DNA from 4 places in the Streptosporangium vulgare genome. Region 1 is predicted to be linked to each of the others. Evidence: riboswitches for the same ligand, from Rfam matches in the RefSeq annotation. Region 1 holds a riboswitch; each other region holds the start of a gene.
What was found. Region 1 has a riboswitch for cobalamin ahead of ACFFRH_RS17305 (CbtB domain-containing protein). Riboswitches for the same ligand answer to the same signal wherever they lie in the genome.
Positions count from the first base shown of each region.

Region 2: linked by a shared signal. The riboswitch ahead of cobN (cobaltochelatase subunit CobN) and the one ahead of ACFFRH_RS17305 (CbtB domain-containing protein) in region 1 are both predicted to bind cobalamin.
Region 3: linked by a shared signal. The riboswitch ahead of metE (5-methyltetrahydropteroyltriglutamate--homocysteine S-methyltransferase) and the one ahead of ACFFRH_RS17305 (CbtB domain-containing protein) in region 1 are both predicted to bind cobalamin.
Region 4: linked by a shared signal. The riboswitch ahead of ACFFRH_RS24340 (ribonucleoside-diphosphate reductase subunit alpha) and the one ahead of ACFFRH_RS17305 (CbtB domain-containing protein) in region 1 are both predicted to bind cobalamin.

Region 1 covers NZ_JBHMBS010000007.1:216,130-221,250, forward strand. The annotation lists gene dop (depupylase/deamidase Dop) at 75-1,592, shown strand; adenosylcobalamin (AdoCbl) riboswitch at 1,747-1,880, shown strand; gene ACFFRH_RS17305 (CbtB domain-containing protein) at 1,898-2,092, shown strand; gene ACFFRH_RS17310 (CbtA family protein) at 2,100-2,843, shown strand; gene ACFFRH_RS17315 (histidine phosphatase family protein) at 2,840-3,403, shown strand; gene ACFFRH_RS17320 (magnesium chelatase subunit D family protein) at 3,400-5,121, shown strand, end outside.
Region 2 covers NZ_JBHMBS010000017.1:20,147-25,267, forward strand. The annotation lists gene cobN (cobaltochelatase subunit CobN) at 1-2,426, opposite strand, end outside; cobalamin riboswitch at 2,737-2,908, opposite strand; gene ACFFRH_RS29310 (ferredoxin-like domain-containing protein) at 2,955-4,778, shown strand; gene ACFFRH_RS29315 (precorrin-8X methylmutase) at 4,775-5,121, shown strand, end outside.
Region 3 covers NZ_JBHMBS010000021.1:4,254-9,374, forward strand. The annotation lists gene ACFFRH_RS32205 (hypothetical protein) at 1-189, opposite strand, end outside; gene ACFFRH_RS32210 (helix-turn-helix domain-containing protein) at 367-1,191, shown strand; gene ACFFRH_RS32215 (DUF397 domain-containing protein) at 1,182-1,376, shown strand; cobalamin riboswitch at 1,664-1,874, shown strand; gene metE (5-methyltetrahydropteroyltriglutamate--homocysteine S-methyltransferase) at 1,964-4,210, shown strand; gene ACFFRH_RS32225 (lytic polysaccharide monooxygenase auxiliary activity family 9 protein) at 4,455-4,961, shown strand.
Region 4 covers NZ_JBHMBS010000012.1:745-5,865, forward strand. The annotation lists gene ACFFRH_RS24335 (ribonucleotide-diphosphate reductase subunit beta) at 1-563, opposite strand, end outside; gene ACFFRH_RS24340 (ribonucleoside-diphosphate reductase subunit alpha) at 620-3,043, opposite strand; cobalamin riboswitch at 3,160-3,360, opposite strand; gene ACFFRH_RS24345 (tripartite tricarboxylate transporter substrate-binding protein) at 3,365-4,384, opposite strand; gene glmS (glutamine--fructose-6-phosphate transaminase (isomerizing)) at 4,573-5,121, opposite strand, start outside.

The DNA.
Region 1 (5,121 bases):
GGGCATAGTGAAGGGTCTAGGGTCGGGAATAGATACCACGGAGAGAATCAGTCCCGGACGAACAGAGGGTGCGCATGACGGTACGGCGGGTGATGGGCATCGAGACCGAATACGGCATCTCCGTGCCCGGACAGCCGGGGGCCAACGCGATGGTGACCTCCTCTCAGGTCGTGAACGCCTATCTGGCGGCCTCGGCCGCGAGGGCGCGGCGCGCGCGATGGGACTTCGAGGAGGAGAACCCGCTGCGGGACGCACGGGGGTTCGACCTCGCGCGGGAGGTGGCCGACCAGAGCCAGCTGACCGACGAGGACCTCGGCCTGGCAAACGTGATCCTCACCAACGGGGCCCGGCTGTACGTCGACCACGCCCACCCCGAATACTCCACGCCCGAGTGCACCAACCCCCGGGCGGCGGTGATCTGGGACAAGGCGGGCGAGCGGGTGATGCACGACGCGGCGGTCCGCGCCTCGGCGATGCCGGCCAACGCCCCGATCCAGCTCTACAAGAACAACACCGACAACAAGGGCGCCTCCTACGGCTGTCATGAGAACTACCTCATGCGCCGGGCCACCTCGTTCGCCGACATCGTCAGGCACCTGACGCCGTTCTTCGTCTCCCGGCAGGTCGTCACCGGCGCGGGCAAGGTCGGCATCGGCCAGGACTCCCGGGGCGAGGGTTTCCAGATCAGCCAGCGGGCCGACTTCTTCGAGGTCGAGGTGGGCCTGGAGACGACGCTCAAGCGGCCGATCATCAACACCCGGGACGAGCCCCACGCCGACCCGGAGAAGTACCGCCGCCTGCACGTCATCATCGGCGACGCCAACATGTCGGAGATCTCGACCTACCTGAAGCTGGGATCGACCGCGCTCGTCCTGGCCATGATCGAGGACAACTACTTCACCCGCGACCTCGCCGTGGACAACCCCGTCCAGGCCCTGCGCGCGGTCTCGCACGACCCCACGCTCAAGTACGAGATCTCCATGCGCGACGGCCGCAAGCTGACGGCGGTGCAGCTGCAGATGGAGTATCTGGAGCTCGCCCGCAAGTATGCCGAGGAACGCAGCGCCAACGGCATGGACGAGCCCACCAAGGACATCCTGGAGCGCTGGGAGTCGGTCCTCACCCGCCTGGCGGAGGACCCGATGCAGCTGTCCGGGGAGCTCGACTGGGTGGCCAAGCTGGAGCTCCTGGAGGGCTACCGCACCCGTGACGGCCTGCCCTGGTCGCACCCGCGCCTGCAGCTCGTCGACCTCCAGTACTCCGACATCCGACCGGACCGGGGGCTCTACAACCGGCTGGTCGCCCGGGGCCGCATGCAGCGCCTGGTCACCGAGGAAGAGGTCCAGCGGGCCATCGAGGTGCCGCCCAACGACACCCGGGCCTACTTCCGCGGCCGCTGCCTGAGCCAGTACAGCGAGTCGGTGGCCGCGGCCTCCTGGGACTCGGTCATCTTCGACATCCCCGGCCGCGAGTCGCTGCAGCGCGTCCCCACCCTTGAGCCGCTGCGCGGCACCAAGGCCCACGTGGGTGAGCTGTTCGACCGCTGCCGTACCGCCGCGGAGCTGGTGACGGCGCTGACCGGCGAGCAGTGACCTCCTGACAGCGACCTCCTGGCAGTGACCTCCTGAGAAGGGGGAGGTGGCCCGGCCGGGCCACCTCCCCCTTTCGGCGTGCCTGAACCCCCTGCCAGCCGGATCCCGGCAAACCGGACACCCGGATTGACGGGGGACGGAGAACCGGGGTACGTTCCGGGTGTTTTGTGGCGGTGCGAGGGAAATCCGGTGAGATTCCGGTGCGGTCGCGCCACTGTAACCGGCTCCACGGAGCCGGAAGCCAGGTCACACTCGGCCGCCACCGACCTACGAAAAGGGACGCGTAAATCCCGGAGGAGGTAGCCGTGAGCCAGATCTCGGCACCGCACGCCCAGCCCATCCCATGGCACTCGCTCACCCGCTGGCTGCTCGCCGTACCGGTGCTGCTGCTCCTCGCCTACCTGGTCACCTTCGACCAGGGAGCGATCTCCCAGGCGGGAAACTACCTGCACGAACTCATGCACGACGGGCGTCACCTGCTCGGCGTGCCGTGCCACTGAGCCACAGGTGATCACCAAACTCATCGTCCGGGGCCTCGTCGTCGGACTGCTCGCAGGGCTGCTCGCGGCCGTCTTCGCCTACACCGTCGGCGAACCGCGCATCGACCAGGCCATCGCGCTGGAGGAGGCGGCCGCCGCGGCCGCCGCCCCGGCCGAATCGCACGACGACACCGGGACCGCCGCCCACTCCCACGACGAGGAGGAGGCACTGGTCAGCAGGGACGGGCAGCGCTTCGGGCTCTTCCTCGCCCTCGGCCTGTACGGCCTGGCGGTCGGGGGCCTGTTCGCCCTCGTCTACGCGGCCGTACGCGGCCGGGCGGGACCCCGCTCGGAACCGGTGCTCGCGGTCACGCTCGCCGCCGCCGCGTTCACCTCCGTCGTTTTCATCCCTTTCGTGAAGTATCCCGCCAACCCGCCGGCCGTCGGTGATCCGGAGACCATCAACCAGCGCACCGTGCTCTACCTGGTCGCGGTGGTCATCGGGATCCTCGCCGTCGCCGCCGCGGTCGCCGCCTACCGCTACGCCTCGCGGAGCGAACCGTGGGTGCGCTGGCTGTCGGCGGGCGTCACCCTCCTCGTGCCCGTCGTCGCGGCCTGGATCCTCCTGCCGGAGATCTCGGAGGTGCCCCGGGGCTTCCCCGCCGATCTCCTGTGGGACTTCCGGGTCGCCTCCATAGGGACCCAGGTGGTCTTCTGGGCCGGTGTCGGCGCGCTGTTCGCCTTCGCCGCCCGCAGGCGCGGCCCGGTGTGACGACCCCCTCGGGGGTCACCCGCCTGCTCCTGGTCTGCCACGCCTCCACCTCGGCGACGGTACGGGCCGCGTTCCCGGGTGACGAACCACTCGACGAACGCGGCCTGCGCCGGGCCGAGGGGATGGCGCGGGACCTCGGCCCGGGGCCCGCGGCCTGCCCCTCCGAGCTGCGCTGCGTCCAGACGGCGGCGGCGCTCGGCCTGCGGGCCGAGCACGACCCGCTGCTGGCCGACTGCGACTACGGCCGCTGGAGCGGGATGACGCTCGGCGAGGTCGAGGCCGCCGAACCCGAGGCGCTCGCCTCCTGGCTCGGCGACCCCGGCGCGGCGCCGCACGGCGGGGAGCCGGTCACCGCGCTCCTCGCCCGGGTGTCCGGCTGGCTCGCCGTCCGGGCCCCCGGCAGGGCCGTCGCGGTCACCCACCCGGCGGTGATCCGCGCCGCGGTCGTCCACGCCCTCGGAGCCCCCGCCCAGGCCTTCTGGCGCGTCGACGTCGCGCCGCTGGCCCGCGTGACGCTCACCGGGCGCGGCGGCCGCTGGCGGCTCAGCTACCTCCCATGACGGTTCGGGCGCCCGGCGACCCTTTGACCCGACAAGACGGACAGGAGATCCCGAAGGTGCGTGACGCCCGCTATCCCTTCACCGCGATCGTGGGGCTGGAGGACCTGAAACTCGCGCTGATCCTCAACGCGGTCTCCCCCCGCGTCGGGGGAGTGCTGGTCAGGGGGGAGAAGGGCACCGCCAAGTCCACGATCGTGCGGGCGCTGGCCGCGCTTCTGCCACCCGTCGAGGTGGTGACCGGCTGCCGCTTCTCCTGCGACCCGGCCGCCCCCGACCCCGGCTGCCCGGACGGGCCGCACGAGGGCCGTACGGAACCCGGGGACCTGCCCGCCACCGTCCGGCCCGACGGAGCTCAGCCTGGTGAAACCCATCCCGACGGAGCTCAGCCTGGTGGAGCTCAGCCCGATGGGGCTCAGCTTGGCGTGGCTCGGTCCGCCGCCGTGCGGGACGGCGCCGCGCGGCCCGCCCGTCTGGTCGAGCTGCCCGTCGGCGCCTCCGAGGACCGCCTCGTCGGCTCCCTCGACATCGAGCGCGCCCTCACCGAGGGCGTGAAATCCTTCGAACCCGGCCTCCTGGCGAGCGCCCACCGGGGCGTCCTGTACGTGGACGAGGTCAACCTCCTCCACGACCACCTGGTGGACCTGCTGCTCGACGCCGCCGCCCTCGGCACCTGCTACGTCGAGCGCGAGGGGGTCTCGGTACGGCACGCCGCCCGGTTCCTGCTGGTCGGGACGATGAACCCCGAGGAGGGGGAGCTGCGCCCGCAGCTGCTCGACCGCTTCGGGCTGACCGTGGAGGTCCGGGCCTCGCGGGAACCGTCCCAGCGGGTGGACGTGGTACGGCGCCGCCTGGCCTTCGAGGCCGACCCCGACGCCTTCGCCGCCGCCTGGTCGGACGAGGAGAGGGCGCTGGCCGCGCGCATCGCCGGGGCGCGCGCCCGGGTCCCCCAGGTCGTCCTGCCGGACGCGGCACTGCTCAGGATCGCCACCGTCTGCGCGGGGTTCGAGGTGGACGGGCTCCGGGCCGACCTGGTCACCGCCGGTGCGGCGATCGCGCACGCCGCCTGGCAGGGCCGCACCACCGTCACCGCCGACGACGTGCGGGAGGCGGCCAGGCTCGCGCTCCCGCACCGCCGACGCCGCGACCCCTTCGACGCGCCGGGCCTGGACGAGTCCAGGCTCCAGGACCTCCTGGACCAGATCCCCGACGATCCCGAGGACCCGGAGGACCCGGACGACTTCGACGGTCCCGGGGGCGCCGACCCCGGCGACGGCCCGGACGGACCGGTGCCCGGCGGCGGCCCCGAGGACGGGGACGCCACCTCCGGCGACCCGGGCGATCCGGGCGTTCCCGGTGATCCTGGCGGAAGCGAGGATGGGGACGGCTCCCGGCCCGCTCTTCCGGACGTCCCGGGCGGTCCCGACCCCGGGACGCGGGAGCCCGCCGCCACCGCGGATCCCGGCGAGCCGCCGGAGAAGACCGGGGGAGTACCGGCCCGCGAGCAGGCCTTCGACGCCGAGCCCGGGGGCAGGACCAGGCTGTTCACCGTCCCGGGCGTCGGCGCGGGGGCCCCCGGGCGCCGGTCGCGCGCCAGGACGCCCCTGGGCCGTACCACGGGGGCCCGGGTCCCCGAGGGCCACCCCGGCTCCCTCCACCTGCGGGCCACCGTCGGCGCCGCGGCCCCGTACCAGGTCGCGCGGGGCAGGAGCGGGCCGGGA
Region 2 (5,121 bases), on a different contig from region 1:
GTCGATCCCCCCGCGTCACCCGCGCCGGGGGCCTTCCCGGGGGCCTCCTGCGGGTCGGCCGGAACGGCGGCGCCGGGCCCGCCGCCCTGACCGGTCACGCCGTTCGCGCCCGCCACGTCGGCCCCGCCGACCGTGCCGGTCGCGCCGGTCGCGCCGGTCGTGCCGGTCGGAACGGCCGGGGTGTCCGCCCGGCCCAGGATCTCGGCGGTCACCTCCCCCGCCGCCGACGGGTCCCAGCCGCGCTGTTCCATGGCCTCGACCAGGGCGCGGGCCAGGGTCTCGGCCTCGTCGACGCCGATCCGTCCCGCGCTGCCGTCCTCGGCCAGGCCGAGGGCCTCGCGCAGCCCGACGAGCGCCTCGCTGCCCGCCCACATCTGCCGGGCGCGGAGCATGGCCAGCACCAGGTCGACGCGCGGCTGCCCCTCGGGGGCGGCTCCCAGCACGTGCAGGCCGTCGCGGATCTGGACGTCCTTGACCTCGCACAGCCAGCCGTCGATGTGCAGCAGGAAGTCGTCGAACTCGGCGTCGTGCGGGCGGTCGGCGACGCCGAGGTCGTGGTCGAGCCTGGCCGCCTGGATCAGCGTCCAGATCTGGGCGCGGATCGCGGGCAGCTTGGCCGGGTCCATCGCCGCGATGGAGGCGTGCTCGTCGAGGAGCTGCTCCAGCCTGGCCATGTCCCCGTAGCTGTCGGCGCGGGCCATCGGCGGGACGAGGTGGTCGACCAGGGTGGCGTGCGCGCGGCGCTTGGCCTGGGTGCCCTCACCGGGGTCGTTCACGAGGAACGGGTAGATGAGCGGCAGGTCGCCGAGCGCGGCGTCCGGGCCGCAGGAGGCCGACAGGCCCGCCGACTTGCCCGGCAGCCACTCCAGGTTGCCGTGCTTGCCCACGTGGACCACGGCGTGCGCGCCGAAGCCGTCGGCCAGCCAGCGGTAGGCGGCCAGGTAGTGGTGGCTGGGCGGCAGGTCGGGGTCGTGGTAGATCGCGATGGGGTTCTCGCCGAAGCCGCGCGGCGGCTGCACCATGACCACCACGTTGCCCGAGCGCAGCGCGGCCAGCACGATCTCGCCCTCCGGGTCGCGCGACCTGTCCACGAACAGCTCGCCGGGTGCCGGGCCCCAGTGCTCCTCCATCCGGGCGCGCAGGTCGGCGGGGAGGGTGGCGTACCACTCGGCGTACCGGCTCGCCGCGATGCGCACCGGGTTTCCGGCGAGCTGCTCCTCGGTGAGCCAGTCCTGGTCCTGTCCGCCCGCGGCGATCAGCGCGTGGATGAGCGCGTCGCCGTCCTGGCCGGTCACCCCGGGCAGCTCGTCCTCGGCGCCGATGTCGTACCCGCGCTCGCGCAGCGCGGCCAGCAGCCGCACCAGGCTGGCCGGGGTGTCCAGGCCGACGGCGTTGCCGATGCGGGCGTGCTTGGTGGGGTAGGCCGACAGCATCAGCACCAGCCGCCGCTCGGCGGGCGGGATGTGCCGCAGCGCGGCATGGCGTACCGCGATGCCCGCCACCCGCGAGGCCCGCTCGGGGTCGGCCACGTAGACGGTGAGCCCGTCCTCGTCGATCTCCTTGAAGGAGAACGGCACCGTGATGATCCGCCCGTCGAACTCGGGGATCGCGACCTGGGTGGCGGCGTCCAGCGGGGACAGGCCGTCGTCGTTCTCCTCCCAGGAGGCCCGGCTGCTCGTCAGGCACAGGCCCTGCAGGATCGGCACGTCCAGCTCGGCGAGCGCGCCGACGTCCCAGGCCTCGTCGTCCCCGCCCGCCGACGCGGTCGCCGGACGGGTGCCGCCCGCGGCGAGCACGGTCACCACCAGGGCGTCCACCGTGCGCAGGACCTCCACCAGGCCGGCCTCGGCGGTGCGCAGGGAGGCGCAGTACACCGGCAGCGCCCGCGCTCCCGCGTCCTCGATCGCCGAGCAGAGCGCCTCGACGAAGGCCGTGTTGCCGGACACGTGGTGGGCCCGGTAGTAGAGCACCCCGACGACGGGCCCGTCCTGGTCGCGCGCCTCGCGCTCCAGCGTCCCCCACGTGGGGGTGGGCTCGGGCGCGGCGAACCCGTGGCCGGTGAGCAGCAACGTGTCGGACAGGAAGTGGTGCAGCTCGGTCAGGTTGGCCGGGCCGCCGTGGGCGAGGTAGGCGTGCGCCTCGGCGCAGACCCCGCCGGGCACGGTGGACAGCTCCATCAGCTCGGCGTCCGGCGCCTGCTCGCCACCGAGCACGACGACGGGCCGGGGACCGGCGAGCAGGGCGTCCAGCCCCTCCTCCCAGGCGCGGCGGCCGCCCAGCAGGCGTACCACGACCAGGTCGGCGCCCTCCAGCAGCGGCGGGAGGTCGGCGGCGGCGAGCCTGGCGGGGTTGCCGAGCCGGTAGTCGGCGCCGCTCGCGCGGGCGCTCAGCAGGTCGGTGTCGGAGGTCGAGAGCAGGAGGATCACGCGCCACACTCCAGGAGAGGAAGGGCGGTACGGCCCAGGGATGCCACGGCGTGGCGGGGAAACGGCGATGCTGTGGCGCCGCCGGGGAACGGGGAGAGGCGCGCCGCACGGTGGGGGAACGGAGACAGACGCGCGGCGTCGCGGGGGAACGGGGAGAGGCGCACCGCCTGGCGGGGCGACAGTGATGCCGCCGCGTTACGGGAGAACGGTGAAGAACGCGCGGCATCGCGGGAGAACGGCGATGCCACGGTGTCGCGGGGGAACGGCGAAGAGCGCACGGAGCTTCCTCCCTCGGGGTCCTCGCCCCGGGTCGTCGTCGGCCGCGACGGCTGGAGTCTCCTGGCTCCCGGATCGGTGCTCACCCCGGCCTTCCCGCCCGTCGTCGGACAGTGGCCCGGGTGGGGTTCGCTCCCCGGTTACAGTGGCGGGACCGCGCCGGAATCACACCGGCTTCCTCCCTTGCCGTCGCCACCGATGACACTACGGCAGTCCGGTTCGTTGCAAGAAACTGGCGTTAACATCCTTCGCGTGTCCATTGCCGACTTTTCCGGACGATCGCGACTCGACGCGTGCCCCGGGGCGCTTCAGGTCCATGCCGCCGCGGACGGCGGCCTGGCCCGCGTCCGCGTGCCCGGTGGCCGTCTCACCCCCTTCCAGCTGCGCGAACTCGCCGAGGCCGCGTCGACGTACGGCGGCGGTGTCATCGAGCTCACCTCCCGCGCGAACGTCCAGGTGCGCGGCCTCGGCCCGTTCGACCCGTCCAGCCCGGACAGCGACACGGAGAGCGGTGCGGGGAACGTCGCGGGGAACGTCGCGGGAAGCGGGTTCGCCGCGCGGATGGCGAGGGCGGGCCTGCTGCCCTCGGCGACGCACGAGCGGATCCGCAACATCCTCGCCTCCCCGCTGACCGGACTGGACGGGCCGGACGGACTGGACGGACTGGACGGACTGGACGGGCCCGCCAGGCTGAGCACACCGAGCGGACCAGGCGGGGCGAGCGGGCCGAACGCGGCGAGCGGACCGGGCGGAACGGAGGCTCCGGACAGCGGGGACGCTCCGAACCGTCCGGACCGGCCAAGCCGTTCAGGCCATCCGGAGGGCGGCGGGATCGTCGACATCACACCGCTGATCGGCGAGCTGGACCGGAGGCTGTGCGCCCGCCCCGCCCTCGCCGCCCTGCCGGGGCGGTTCATGTTCGCCCTCGACGACGGCCGGGGGGACGTGGCCGGACTGGGCGCGGACGCCGGGATCCTGCCGACGGGGCCGGACGAGGCCGCGCTGCTCCTCGCCGGGACCGACACCGGCCTGCGCGTGCCGCTCAACGAAGCCGTGACCGCCCTGCTCGCCGCGGCCGAGGGGTTCCTCGACGAGCTGGCCACCCGGGACGTCACCGCCTGGCGGATCGCCGAACTCCCCGGCGGCTCCTCCCTGGTCGCCGCCCGGGTGCGAACCGCCCTCGGGATCCCCGGTACGACGCCCTTCGACCCGGTGAGGCCGCGGGTCGTGTCCCTCGGACCGGTCGGTGTCATCGGGAGCACGGACGGGACAGGGGACGGGACGGGGAGCGCGACCGGCACCGGAGGCGAGACGGCTCCCGGAAGCGGTACCGGGCGCGGCGTCGGGGACGACGTCGAGGGCGGCACCGAAGAGGAGCTCGAAGCAGGCGCCGGCGACGGCACCGGCGACAGGGGCGCGCGGGTCGCGCTCGGGGTGGCGATCCCGCTGGGGCGGCTGACCTCCGCGATGGCGCTGCTGCTCGCGGACGCCGCCTCGGGCGGGGAGATCCGGCTCACGCCGTGGCGTGGCGTGGTCCTGCCCGGCCTGGACCGCGCCGAGGTCGCGGGCACGGCCGCCCGACTGGAGGCCGCCGGGCTGGTCGTCGACCCCGCCTCGCCGTGGATCGGTGTGACGGCCTGCACCGGCCGCCCCGGCTGCGCCAAGTCCCTGGCCGACGTCCAGGCCGACGCGGCCACCGCGATAACCATCGGCACGGCTCCGCCGTCCGCCACCCCGCCGTCCACGACCTCACCTGTCGGGAGCGAACCCTCCGGGAGCGAACCCTCCGGAGACGAGCCGTTGGAGAGCGGGCCGTCCGGAAGCGGGCCGTACAGGAGCGAGCAGGCCGGGAGCGGGCCGTCCGTGGCCCCGCCGTCCGGGAAGGGGCCGGGCACCGATACGCTCCCCGTGCACTGGGCGGGCTGCGGCAGGCGCTGCGGCCGTCCGAGGGGGCGGGTCGCGGATGTGGTCGCCACCGGTGACGGCTACCGCCTGGAGCTGGACGGCACCGGCCTGACCTGCTCCGGCATCGAGGAGACCGCGGCCGCGCTGGTGGCCGCCAGAGGGGAAATGTGATCGACTACGTCCGCGACGGCGCGGAGATCTACCGCCGCTCCTTCGCCACCATCCGCGCGGAGGCCGACCTGTCCGGCCTGCCCGCCGACGTCGCCCGGGTCGCGGTCCGCATGATCCACGCCTGCGGGATGGTCGACCTGGTGAGCGACCTGCGCTGGTCACCCGGTGTGGTGGCCTCGGCGCGCGAGGCGCTCCGCGCGGGCGCGCCGGTGCTCTGCGACGCCATGATGGTCGCCTCCGGGGTGACCCGGCGGCGCCTGCCCGCGGGAAACGAGGTGGTCTGCACCCTCGGTGACCCCCGGGTGCCGGAACTCGCCGCGGAACTGGGCACCACCCGTAGCGC
Region 3 (5,121 bases), on a different contig from region 1:
AAACTGTCCCGTCCACCAGCGGTAGACGAAGCCGTCGGTCCAGACCAGAAGATCGACCCAGGCCGACACCAGGGCGATGCCGTAGCCGTCATGGACGTCAGCGGCTATCCCATGCTGTTCCAGCGCGTTACTCAGCTGGTCAGCGGCATGTACGGCAGGCGTTCCGGTTAGCGGAGCGGGAGCGATCATCGTTGTCCGTCTCCTCTCGGCGCGATCGATGGACGTAGTCGGATTCCCCTTCCAAGACTGTCGCCAGGCAGTTACGTTCGGTAGGTGTGCGCCTCCAACGCTCAATCCGCACATTCAGTTGCGTCTCATGTAGGACCCGCAACGATCTGTGTAGAGCCATGAAGGACGGGAGTGCAGATGCCCTCACCGAGCGAGCTGGACGCGAACGCCGGCGTCCTTGCTTACTGGGGTTCTGAACTGTGCAAATACCGGGAGAAAGCACAATGGAGCCAGAAGGAGTTGGCACACAGAATCTCCTACTCCACCTCCCTTGTCGGGCTTGTCGAGACGGCCAAGCGTGCGCCGACGAGGGAGTTCGCGGCGAAGTGTGACGAGGTGCTGGAGACGGGCGGTGCTCTCGTTCGTCTGTGGCCCTTGATCGGTAGAGACGTCTACCCCGTGTGGTTTCGGCCGTTCGTCGAGCTGGAACGAGAGGCCCGGCCCCTGCGAAGCTTTCAGCCCGTCCTCGTGCCGGGACTGCTACAGACCGAGGACTACGCGCGGGCGGTTCTGCGAGCGGGACGACCAGGCGACACCGACGAGCAGGTGGAGGAACTGGTCGCCGCGCGCATGGAGCGCCAACGGATCCTCACCAAGCCGGACCCGCCCATGTTCTGGGCCATCCTCGATGAGGCCGTGCTGATCCGTCCGGTCGGTGGCCCGCAGGTCATGCGCAAGCAGCTGGAGCAACTTCTCGAACTGGTCCGGCGGCCCCGGATCACCATTCAGGTCATCCCGCTCGACGTGGGCGCACACGCTGGTCTAACTGGGGCTTTCGTGATCGCGAGCTTCAGAGGATCGCCCGATATAGTTTATTTGGAAACCGCAGCCGAAGGTCAGATCGTCAACGGTCCCACCGAGATCGAGACCCTGTTGACCCAGCTTGATGCGCTACGGGCCTGCGCCCTGCCGCAGTCCGCATCGGTGGCCTTGATGGAGAAAGCGATGGGATCATGGACCTGACGGACGCCCGGTGGTTCAAGAGCAGCCGCAGCGGCGGCAACGGCGGCGACTGCGTCGAGGTGGCCACCAACCTCCCCGGCATCGTGGCCGTCCGCGACAGCAAGAACCCCAACGGCCCCGCCCTGGCGTTTACCCCCGAGGTGTGGGCCGACTTCATCACCTCGGTGAAGGCAGACACGATCTAAGCCGTTCCCCTTCTGAGGCGGTGCCCGGCTTTCCGCCGTGGTGTCGCCGGCCGAACTCGCTTCGCGAGCCCTTCGGGTGCCTACGGCATTCCGCCGACCACACCACTCGGTGCGTGATCAACACGATCGTCAGCCCCGGTCTTGGCGTTCGCGCTCTCGGGCGATCCGCCGAGCGGTAGCGATACGTTGCCGAATCAGTTCCGCCCAGAAGGGTTCGCCGTGTCGGTGGCCGCTTCCAGTGTGGTGCCCCTCGGACAGAGTGAGCGTGGGCTCTTCGGCAGGCGGGTTATGCTCGTGGCGCGGTTGGTTCTCCTGGCGTCGTGTTGGTGTCGGGAGTCGTAAGAGGGAACCCGGTGTGATTCCGGGACTGCCCCGCAGCGGTGAGTGGGAACGAACGCCGTCATCGGCACTGGGTGCGTGTCACCTGGGAAGCGACGGTCAGTAGGAGTGTGTGTGGTGCCCGCGAGTCCGAAGACCTGCCAGTCGCCCGTGCGCCGTCCGGTGTGCGGTGATCCGTGGCCTCGTGGGAGGGCCTGGGATAGGTGTTTCCCGTGTGTTCCTTCCGCGTGGTCGTGGGTCGGCATGGCATGAGCCGAGGGAAGGACGCCATGGGTAAGGTCACCACGACCGTTTTGGGGTACCCGCGTGTCGGGGGCCGTCGCGAGTTGAAGCGGGCGACGGAGGATTACTGGGTCGGGCGCGCAGACGCCGCGAGCCTTCAGGAGACGGCCGCCGGTTTGCGGCAAGGGGTGTGGCGGGAGTTGTCGGGGGCGGGGTTGGATGCGGTACCGTCCAACACGTTCTCCTTGTATGACCACGTGCTGGACGCGATCACGCTGGTGGGTGCGGTGCCCGAGCGGTTTTCCGGGGCCGCGGACCCGTACTTCGCGATGGCCCGGGGCACCGAGGGGGTGGCGCCGTTGGAGATGACCAAGTGGTTTGACACCAACTACCACTACCTGGTTCCCGAGCTGGGCCCCGGCACCCGGTTCCGGCTCGACTGGAGCAAGCCGCTCGCCGAGCACGCCGAGGCGCGGCGGCTGGGCGTCGAGACCCGGCCGGTGCTGGTCGGGCCGCTGTCGTTCCTGCTGCTGGCCAAGTCCACCGAGCCGGGCTTCGCGCCGCTGCGGCTGCTGGACGGCCTGCTGGAGACCTACGCCGAGCTGCTGGAACGGCTCGCCGCGGCGGGGGTGGCCGAGGTGCAGCTGGACGAGCCGGTGCTCGCCGCCGACCGTACGGACGAGGAGCTGGCCGCGCTGCGCCGGGCTTACGCGCGGCTGGGCGAGCTCAGCAGCCGCCCCCGGCTGCTGGTGGCCACCTACTTCGGGGAGATCGGGCCCGCGCTGGAGATCCTGGCCCGCGGCCCGGTCGAGGCCGTCGGGCTGGACTTCGTCTCGGCCCCCGGCAACCTGGAGGCGCTGGCCGCCGCCGGCGGGCTGCCCGGCAAGACCCTCGTCGCCGGGGTCGTCGACGGCCGCAACGTCTGGCGTACCGACACCGCGAAGGCGCTCGCGACCTGCGCCGCGCTGCTCGGCCTGAGCGACCGGCTGGTGGTGAGCACCTCCTGCTCGCTGCTGCACGTCCCGCTCGACCTGGACGCCGAGACCTCGCTGGACCCGCGGCTGCGCGAGCGGCTCGCCTTCGCCAGGCAGAAGGTCGACGAGGTCGTACGGATCGGCAGGGCGCTGAACGGCGAGGAGGTCGTCGCGGGGGAGAGGAGCGTCGAGCGGTTCCTCAACCCCCGGGTACGGGCCAGGCTGGACGCCCTGGGCGAGGGCACCCCGCGCGCCCCGCACGCCGAGCGGCTCGCCGTGCAGAACGCCGACCTGGGCCTGCCGCCGCTGGCCACCACCACCATCGGCTCCTTCCCGCAGACCGGCGAGGTGCGCCAGGCCCGCGCCGCCCTGCGCTCGGGCGAGATCGACAGGGCCGGGTACGAGCGCAGGATGGAGGCCGAGATCGACCGCGTCATCGCGCTGCAGGAGGACATCGGCCTGGACGTGCTGGTGCACGGCGAGCCCGAGCGCAACGACATGGTCCAGTACTTCGCCGAGATGCTGGAGGGCTACGCCGCCACCGAGCACGGCTGGGTGCAGTCGTACGGCAGCCGCTACGTCCGCCCGCCGATCCTGTTCGGCGACGTCTCCCGTCCCGAGCCGATGACGGTGCGCTGGGCCTCCTACGCGCAGTCGCGGACGAAGAAGCCGGTCAAGGGCATGCTCACCGGGCCGGTGACCATGCTGGCCTGGTCCTTCGTCCGTGACGACCAGCCGCTGGGCGAGACCGCCAGGCAGGTGGCGCTGGCGCTGCGCGACGAGACCCGCGACCTGGAGGCGGCGGGCATCAGGATCATCCAGGTCGACGAGCCCGCGCTGCGCGAGCTGCTGCCGCTGCGGCGGGCCGACCGCGAGGCCTACCTCCAGTGGGCGGTCGCCGCGTTCCGGCTCGCCACCGGCGGGGTGTCCGACAGCACGCAGATCCACACCCACATGTGCTACTCGGAGTTCGGGGAGATCATCGGCGCGATCGGCGACCTGGACGCCGACGTGACCAGCGTCGAGGCGGCCCGCTCCCGGATGGAGCTCCTGGACGACCTGCGCGCCTTCGGTTACACGCGCGGCATCGGGCCCGGGGTGTGGGACATCCACTCGCCCAGGGTGCCCTCGACCGGGGAGATCGAGGCCGCTCTGCGTACGGCCGCGGCCACAGTGGATCCGGCCCTGCTCTGGGTCAACCCCGACTGCGGCCTGAAGACCCGCGGCTACCCGGAGACGAAGGCCAGCCTCAGGAACATGGTCGAGGCGGCCCTGCGCGTCCGGGGGGAAACGGCCTGACGGCTTAGCGGCTTAGCGGCCTGGAGGCCCTGCGCGTCTGCGGGGAGACGGCCTGACTGCCTGGCGGCCGTCGTGTTCGAGGGGGCGTGACCTGTCCGGGTCGCGCCCCCTCTTCGCTCTCCTCGCCGGGGAGGTACGGACGCCCGTCGCGCCTGACTCACTCCCGAATCTTTCATGACTCGAAGGTTTACTGTTAGGAAACTTTCTTTTATATTTGAGCCACCCCCCAGCGAAGGAGCAGGATATGCGCAGAACGGTCACCTTCCTCGCGATGGCGATCATCGCCGTCGCCTCGACCGTGTTCATCGCCTCACCGGCCAACGCGCACGGCTACATCTCGTCGCCGCCGAGCCGTCAGGCCATGTGCGCCCAGGGCCGGGTCACCGGCTGCGGCGACATCATCTACGAGCCGCAGAGCGTGGAAGGTCCCAAGGGCCTGAAGAACTGCCACGGCAACGTCGCCCGGTTCTCGCAGCTCAGCGACGAGAGCAAGGGCTGGCCGGCGACGAGCGTGGGCAACTCGGTCACCTTCAACTGGGTGCTGACCGCCCGTCACGCCACCAGCACGTGGGAGTACTTCATCGGCAACACCCGGATCGCGGTGTTCAACGACGGCGGCAGGCAGCCCGGCGCCACCGTCTCGCACAACGTGAACCTGGGAGGCAGGACCGGCCGTCTGAAGGTCCTCGCCGTCTGGAACATCGCCGACACCGCCAACGCCTTCTACTCCTGCGTCGACCTGCAGCGCTGATCCACGGCCCGCGATCTCCCGGTCGGACCTGACCGCGGAGGTCCGGACGCGCCGAACCCGTTCGACCCGTCGAACCTGCCAGATCCGCCAGACCTGCCAGACCCGTTCGACTTGTCGAACCTGTTCGGTCCGCCAGACCCGAACCGCTCCCGCGCCCTTC
Region 4 (5,121 bases), on a different contig from region 1:
CGGAACCAGTAGACGTAGGCGAAGGCCCCGTAGAAGAACAGCCCCTCGATGCACGCCGCGAAGCAGATCAGGTTGAGCAGGAACGCCCGCCGGTCCTCCCGCGTCTCCAGCCGGGTCAGCCCGCCGAGCGAGTCGATCCAGCGGAAGCAGAACTCCGCCTTGTCCCGGATCGAGGGGATGTGCTCGACCGCGGCGAAGGCCTTGACCCGCTCGTCGGGATCGGGCAGGTAGGTGTCCAGCAGGGTCAGGTAGAACTGGACGTGCACCGCCTCCTCGAACAGCTGCCTGCTGAGATACAGGCGCGCCTCGGGGGCGTTGAGGTGCTGGTAGAGGTTGAGGACGAGGTTGTTGGCCACGATCGAGTCGCCGGTGGCGAAGAACGCCACGAGGCGGTTGATCAGGTGGCGCTCCTCGGGCGTCATCCTCGCCAGGTCGGCGAGGTCGGAGGTGAGGTCCACCTCCTCGACGGTCCAGGTGTTGCGGATCGCGGCCCGGTAGCGCTCGTAGAACTCGGGGTAGCGCATCGGCCGCAGGGTGAGGTCCATGCCGGGGTCGAGCAACATCGGGAGACTGCCTTTCTCAAAGCTTTCGGGAGACCCTTTTCGAGGAACCGGGACGGCTACTGGCAGGCGTCGCAGTACTCGGGGTTCTCCAGGGAGCAGGCGATCGCCTCGGGGTCGAGCGCCGCCTGCGCGACCGGTGCCGCCACGGTGGCCTGCGCGATCCGGGTGGCCGGGCGCGAGCGCAGGTAGTAGGTGGTCTTGAGGCCCGACTTCCACGCGTAGGCGTACATCGAGGAGAGCTTGCCGATGGTCGGCGTGGCCATGAAGAGGTTCAGCGACTGCGACTGGTCGATGTACGGGGTGCGCGCGGCGGCCAGGTCGATCAGCGCCTTCTGCGGCAGCTCCCAGGCGGTCCGGTAGAGCGCCTTCAGGTCGGCGGGGATCTCCGGGATGTCCTGGACGGAGCCGTCGGCGCGCTTGATCGCGTCGCGGATCAGCGGGGTCCACAGGCCACGGGCCTGCAGGTCGCGGACGAGATAGCGGTTGACCTGGAGGAACTCCCCCGAGAGGGTCTCGCGCTTGAAGACGTTGGAGACCTGCGGCTCGATGCACTCGTAGCAGCCCGCGATGGAGGCGATCGTGGCCGTCGGCGCGATCGCGACCATCAGCGAGTTGCGCAGGCCGGTCCCGGCGATCCGCTCCCTGAGCCCGGTCCACTCCGCGGACCCCGCCGCCCCGTAGTGGTCGGGGTGCAGCACCCCGGCGGCGGCCCTGGTCTCCTCGTACGAGGGGTGGCGGCCCCGCTCCACGGCCAGGTCGGAGGAGGTCCGGTAGGCGGCGAGCGCGATCTCCTCGGAGATCCTGGTGGACAGCTCCAGGGCGCGCGGCGAGTCGAACGGCAGCCGCAGCGTGAACAGCACGTCGGCCAGGCCCATCACGCCGAGCCCGATCGGGCGCCACCTCCGGTTGGCCGCCTCGGCCTCGGGGGTCGGGTAGAAGCCCAGGTCGATGGTGCGGTCGAGGAACCGCACGGCGGTGCGGACGGTCGCGCGCAGCCGGTCCCAGTCCATCGCGTCCCCGGTGCTCCCGGTGCTCCCGATGCTCCCGGCGTCCGCGGACAGGTGGGCGGCGAGGTTGATCGAGCCGAGGTTGCAGACGGCGGTCTCCGCGTCGCCGGTGACCTCCAGGATCTCGGTGCAGAGGTTCGACAGGTGGATGACGTTCTGGGGCCTGGCCGTCTGGTTGGACGTCCGGTTGGCCGCGTCCTTGAAGGTCATCCAGCCGTTGCCGGTCTGGGCGAGCGTGCGCATCATCCGCCCGTACAGGGTGCGGGCGGGGATCTGCCGGGTGAACCTGCCCTCGGCCTCGGCGGCCCGGTAGGCGTCGTCGAACGCGGCGCCGTACAGGTCGGTGAGGTGCGGGACCTCCTTGGGGTCGAACAGCGACCAGACCCCGTCGGCCTCGACCCGGCGCATGAACTCGTCGGGGATCCAGTTGGCCAGGTTCAGGTTGTGCGTGCGGCGGGCCTCCTCGCCGGTGTTGTCGCGCAGTTCCAGGAACTCCTCGACGTCGGCGTGCCAGGGCTCCAGGTAGACGCAGGCCGCGCCCTTGCGCCGGCCGCCCTGGTTGACCGCGGCGACGCTGGAGTCGAGCGTGCGCAGCCACGGCACGATGCCGTTGGAGTGGCCGTTGGTGCCGCGGATCAGCGAGCCCCGCGAGCGGACCCTGGTCCAGGCGATCCCGATGCCCCCCGCGTACTTCGACAGCCGCGCGACCTGCCCGTAGCGGTCGTAGATGGACTCCAGCTCGTCACGGGGCGAGTCGAGCAGGAAGCACGAGGAGAGCTGGGGCCTGCGGGAGCCGGAGTTGAACAGCGTGGGCGAGCTGGGCAGGTAGGACAGGGTGGCCATGAGCGCGTACAGCTCGGCGGCCTCCTCGACGGTCTCGGACAGGCCGCAGGCCACCCGCAGGAAGAAGTGCTGCGGGCGCTCCAGGACCTTGCGGGTCCTCGGGTGGCGCAGCAGGTAGCGGTCGTAGACCGTACGCAGCCCGAAGTACTCGAACCTGGCGTCGGCCTCCGGATCGACCAGCGCGTCCAGCGTCCCGGCGTGGGCGGCCACGAACTCCGCGAGCCCGTCCTGGATCAGCCCCGCCTCGTGGGTCGCGGCGATGGACTCGGAGAAGTCGCGGACGCCGTGCCCGGCGGCCTCGTCGGCGATCAGCTCGGCCAGCATCGCGGCGGCGACCCTGGAGTTCGCCGGATCGGTGATCACCCGTGCGGCGGCCTCGTCGATGGCCAGCCTGCGGCCGTCCGACGCGCTCGCGGCGTCTCCGGCGCCCCCGCCGCCACCGTCGCCCGTCGCCGTCCCCGCCGCGCTTCCGGCGCTCCCGCCGCCGCCGCTCGTCGCGATCCCCGCCGCGTTCCCGGCGTCACCGTCGCCCGTCGCGGTCGCCACCGCGCTCGCGGCACCCGCGACGTTCTCCGCGTCGCCGTCGCTCACCGCGGTCCCCGCCGCGGTCTCCGCCAATGCCTGTGTCACGTAGTGCCCCTCGCTCGATCGGACTTCCCCGTACGGCTCCGCCGGATGGGCACGCGTCCGCGAGCGATCCCGGGCACGCCGGATCGCCTCGTTCCGCGGACCCTCCCACGAGGCCCTGGACAATCACGTCACCGGCAGGTCTTCGGACTCACGGGCACACCGCACACGCCTACCGGCCGTCGCTTCCCAGGCATGGCTCACCCAGTGCTCAATGACGGCTTTCGTTCCCGTTCACCGCTGCGGGGCAGTCCCGGAATCTCACCGGGTTCCCTCTTGCCTCGCCCCTCTCGGGGCGAACCAGCAACGAGCAGGATCCTACATCTAGGGGCGTCTGACGCAACTACCCCAACAAGTTGTGTCGGATGACTTCAGCAACCCGAGCTCGTGAAGCACCCCGCGAGTGCGGGCCGTCTCGGTGGAAAGCCACTGACGGAACTCGTCACCGCCGAGGTAGACCCGGCTCCACCCCTGGGACGCGCACAGGGCACGCCAGCGCGGCGCGGCGTCGACATCGTCACACAGGGCGATCGCGGCGTCCCGGTCCTGCGGGCTCATGCCCTTGGGGCCCAGCAGTCCGCACCAGTCGCTGTATTCCAGCCGGACGTCGACCTCCATGAGAGTCGGGGCGTCGATCCCGTCGATCCGGCCGCCGGAGGAGACCACCAGGGGCCGCAGGCGGCCCGCGGCGATCTCGGGCCGCAGGGCGCGCGCCGACCCCAGCAGGGCCGCCACCCGGCCGACGTGGAGCGCCTCCATGGCGTCCTCGGGGGCGAGGTACCCGGCGTACTCCAGCAGCCGGGTGTCCACCCCGAGGCACTTGCCGATCATGCCGTAGAGCACGTGGTCGGAGCCGCCCTCCGACCGGCCGCCGACCGTCAGCCCCGCCGGGTCGTGCCGCAGCCGCGCGACGAAGTCCTCGAAGGTGCGCAGGCGGGAGCCGGAGGGGACGACCAGGACCGCCCAGTCGCCGACCAGGCGGGCGATGGGGGTGGCGGCGTTCACCACGGCCGAGGTGTTGGCGATCTCCGCGGCGGCCACCATCGGCATCGAGGTGACGAGCAGCCTGCCCTCGCGCGCGAAGGGGCCGTGGAAGGCGCCGAACGCGTCGCGCGGGGCGAGGCCCAGGGCGCCCCCGCGCTCGACGGCCATCGCGGTGCGCACCAGCCCCGACTGGACCAGGACGGTCGCGAGCCTGCCCGCGATCCCGTCCCAGCCGTGGCCGTCGGCGGTCGGTTCGAGGAGGAACAGGCGCTTCACCTCAGGGCCGGCGCCGCCGTCCGCGCCGCACCCCGCGACGAGCGCGGCCCCCGCCGCCAGCGCGAAAAACCCCCTACGGCGCATAAGCGCCCCTTCCCCCAAGAACCCCCTATTCCAGATGTTACCTACCCATCACTTTCCGTGATGAAGTGGGGTATGCCGGAATTTCCGGTGGTCCGTACGCGATCACGAACCACCGGAAAAACCAACAAAAATCCGGATATCGGAGACGGCCGCCTCATGGGGGCAGAGCGCAGGGAGGAAAGCGCGACTCACTCCACCGTGACGCTCTTGGCCAGGTTCCTGGGCTTGTCGACGTCCCGGCCCAGCGCCACGGCGGCGTGGTAGGCGAAGAGCTGGAGCGGGATCGACAGCAGGATCGGGTCCAGCTCGGTCTCGTTCTTGGGCACCACGACGCAGTCGTCGGCCAGCTTGGGATCGGCCGTGCGGTGGCCCACCATGAGCACCCGGCCGCCCCGGGCGCGGATCTCGCCCAGCGTGGTGAGGTTCTTGTCCAGCAGCTCGTCGTCGGGGACGATCGCCACCGTCGGCATGTCCGGCCCGATCAGCGCCAGCGGCCCGTGCTTCAGCTCGCTGGCCGGGTACGCCTCGGCGTGCACGTACGAGATCTCCTTGAGCTTCTGCGCGCCTTCGCGGGCCGCCGGGTAGCCCCTCACCCGACCCACGAACATCATGCTGGGCGACTCGGCGTACTTGCCCGCCAGCTCCTTGATCTGCGGCTCCAGCGCCAGGATCTCCTTGATCTGGTCCGGCAGCCTCCGCAGGCCGTCGCAGATCCTGCGGCCGTCGGCGGGAGACAG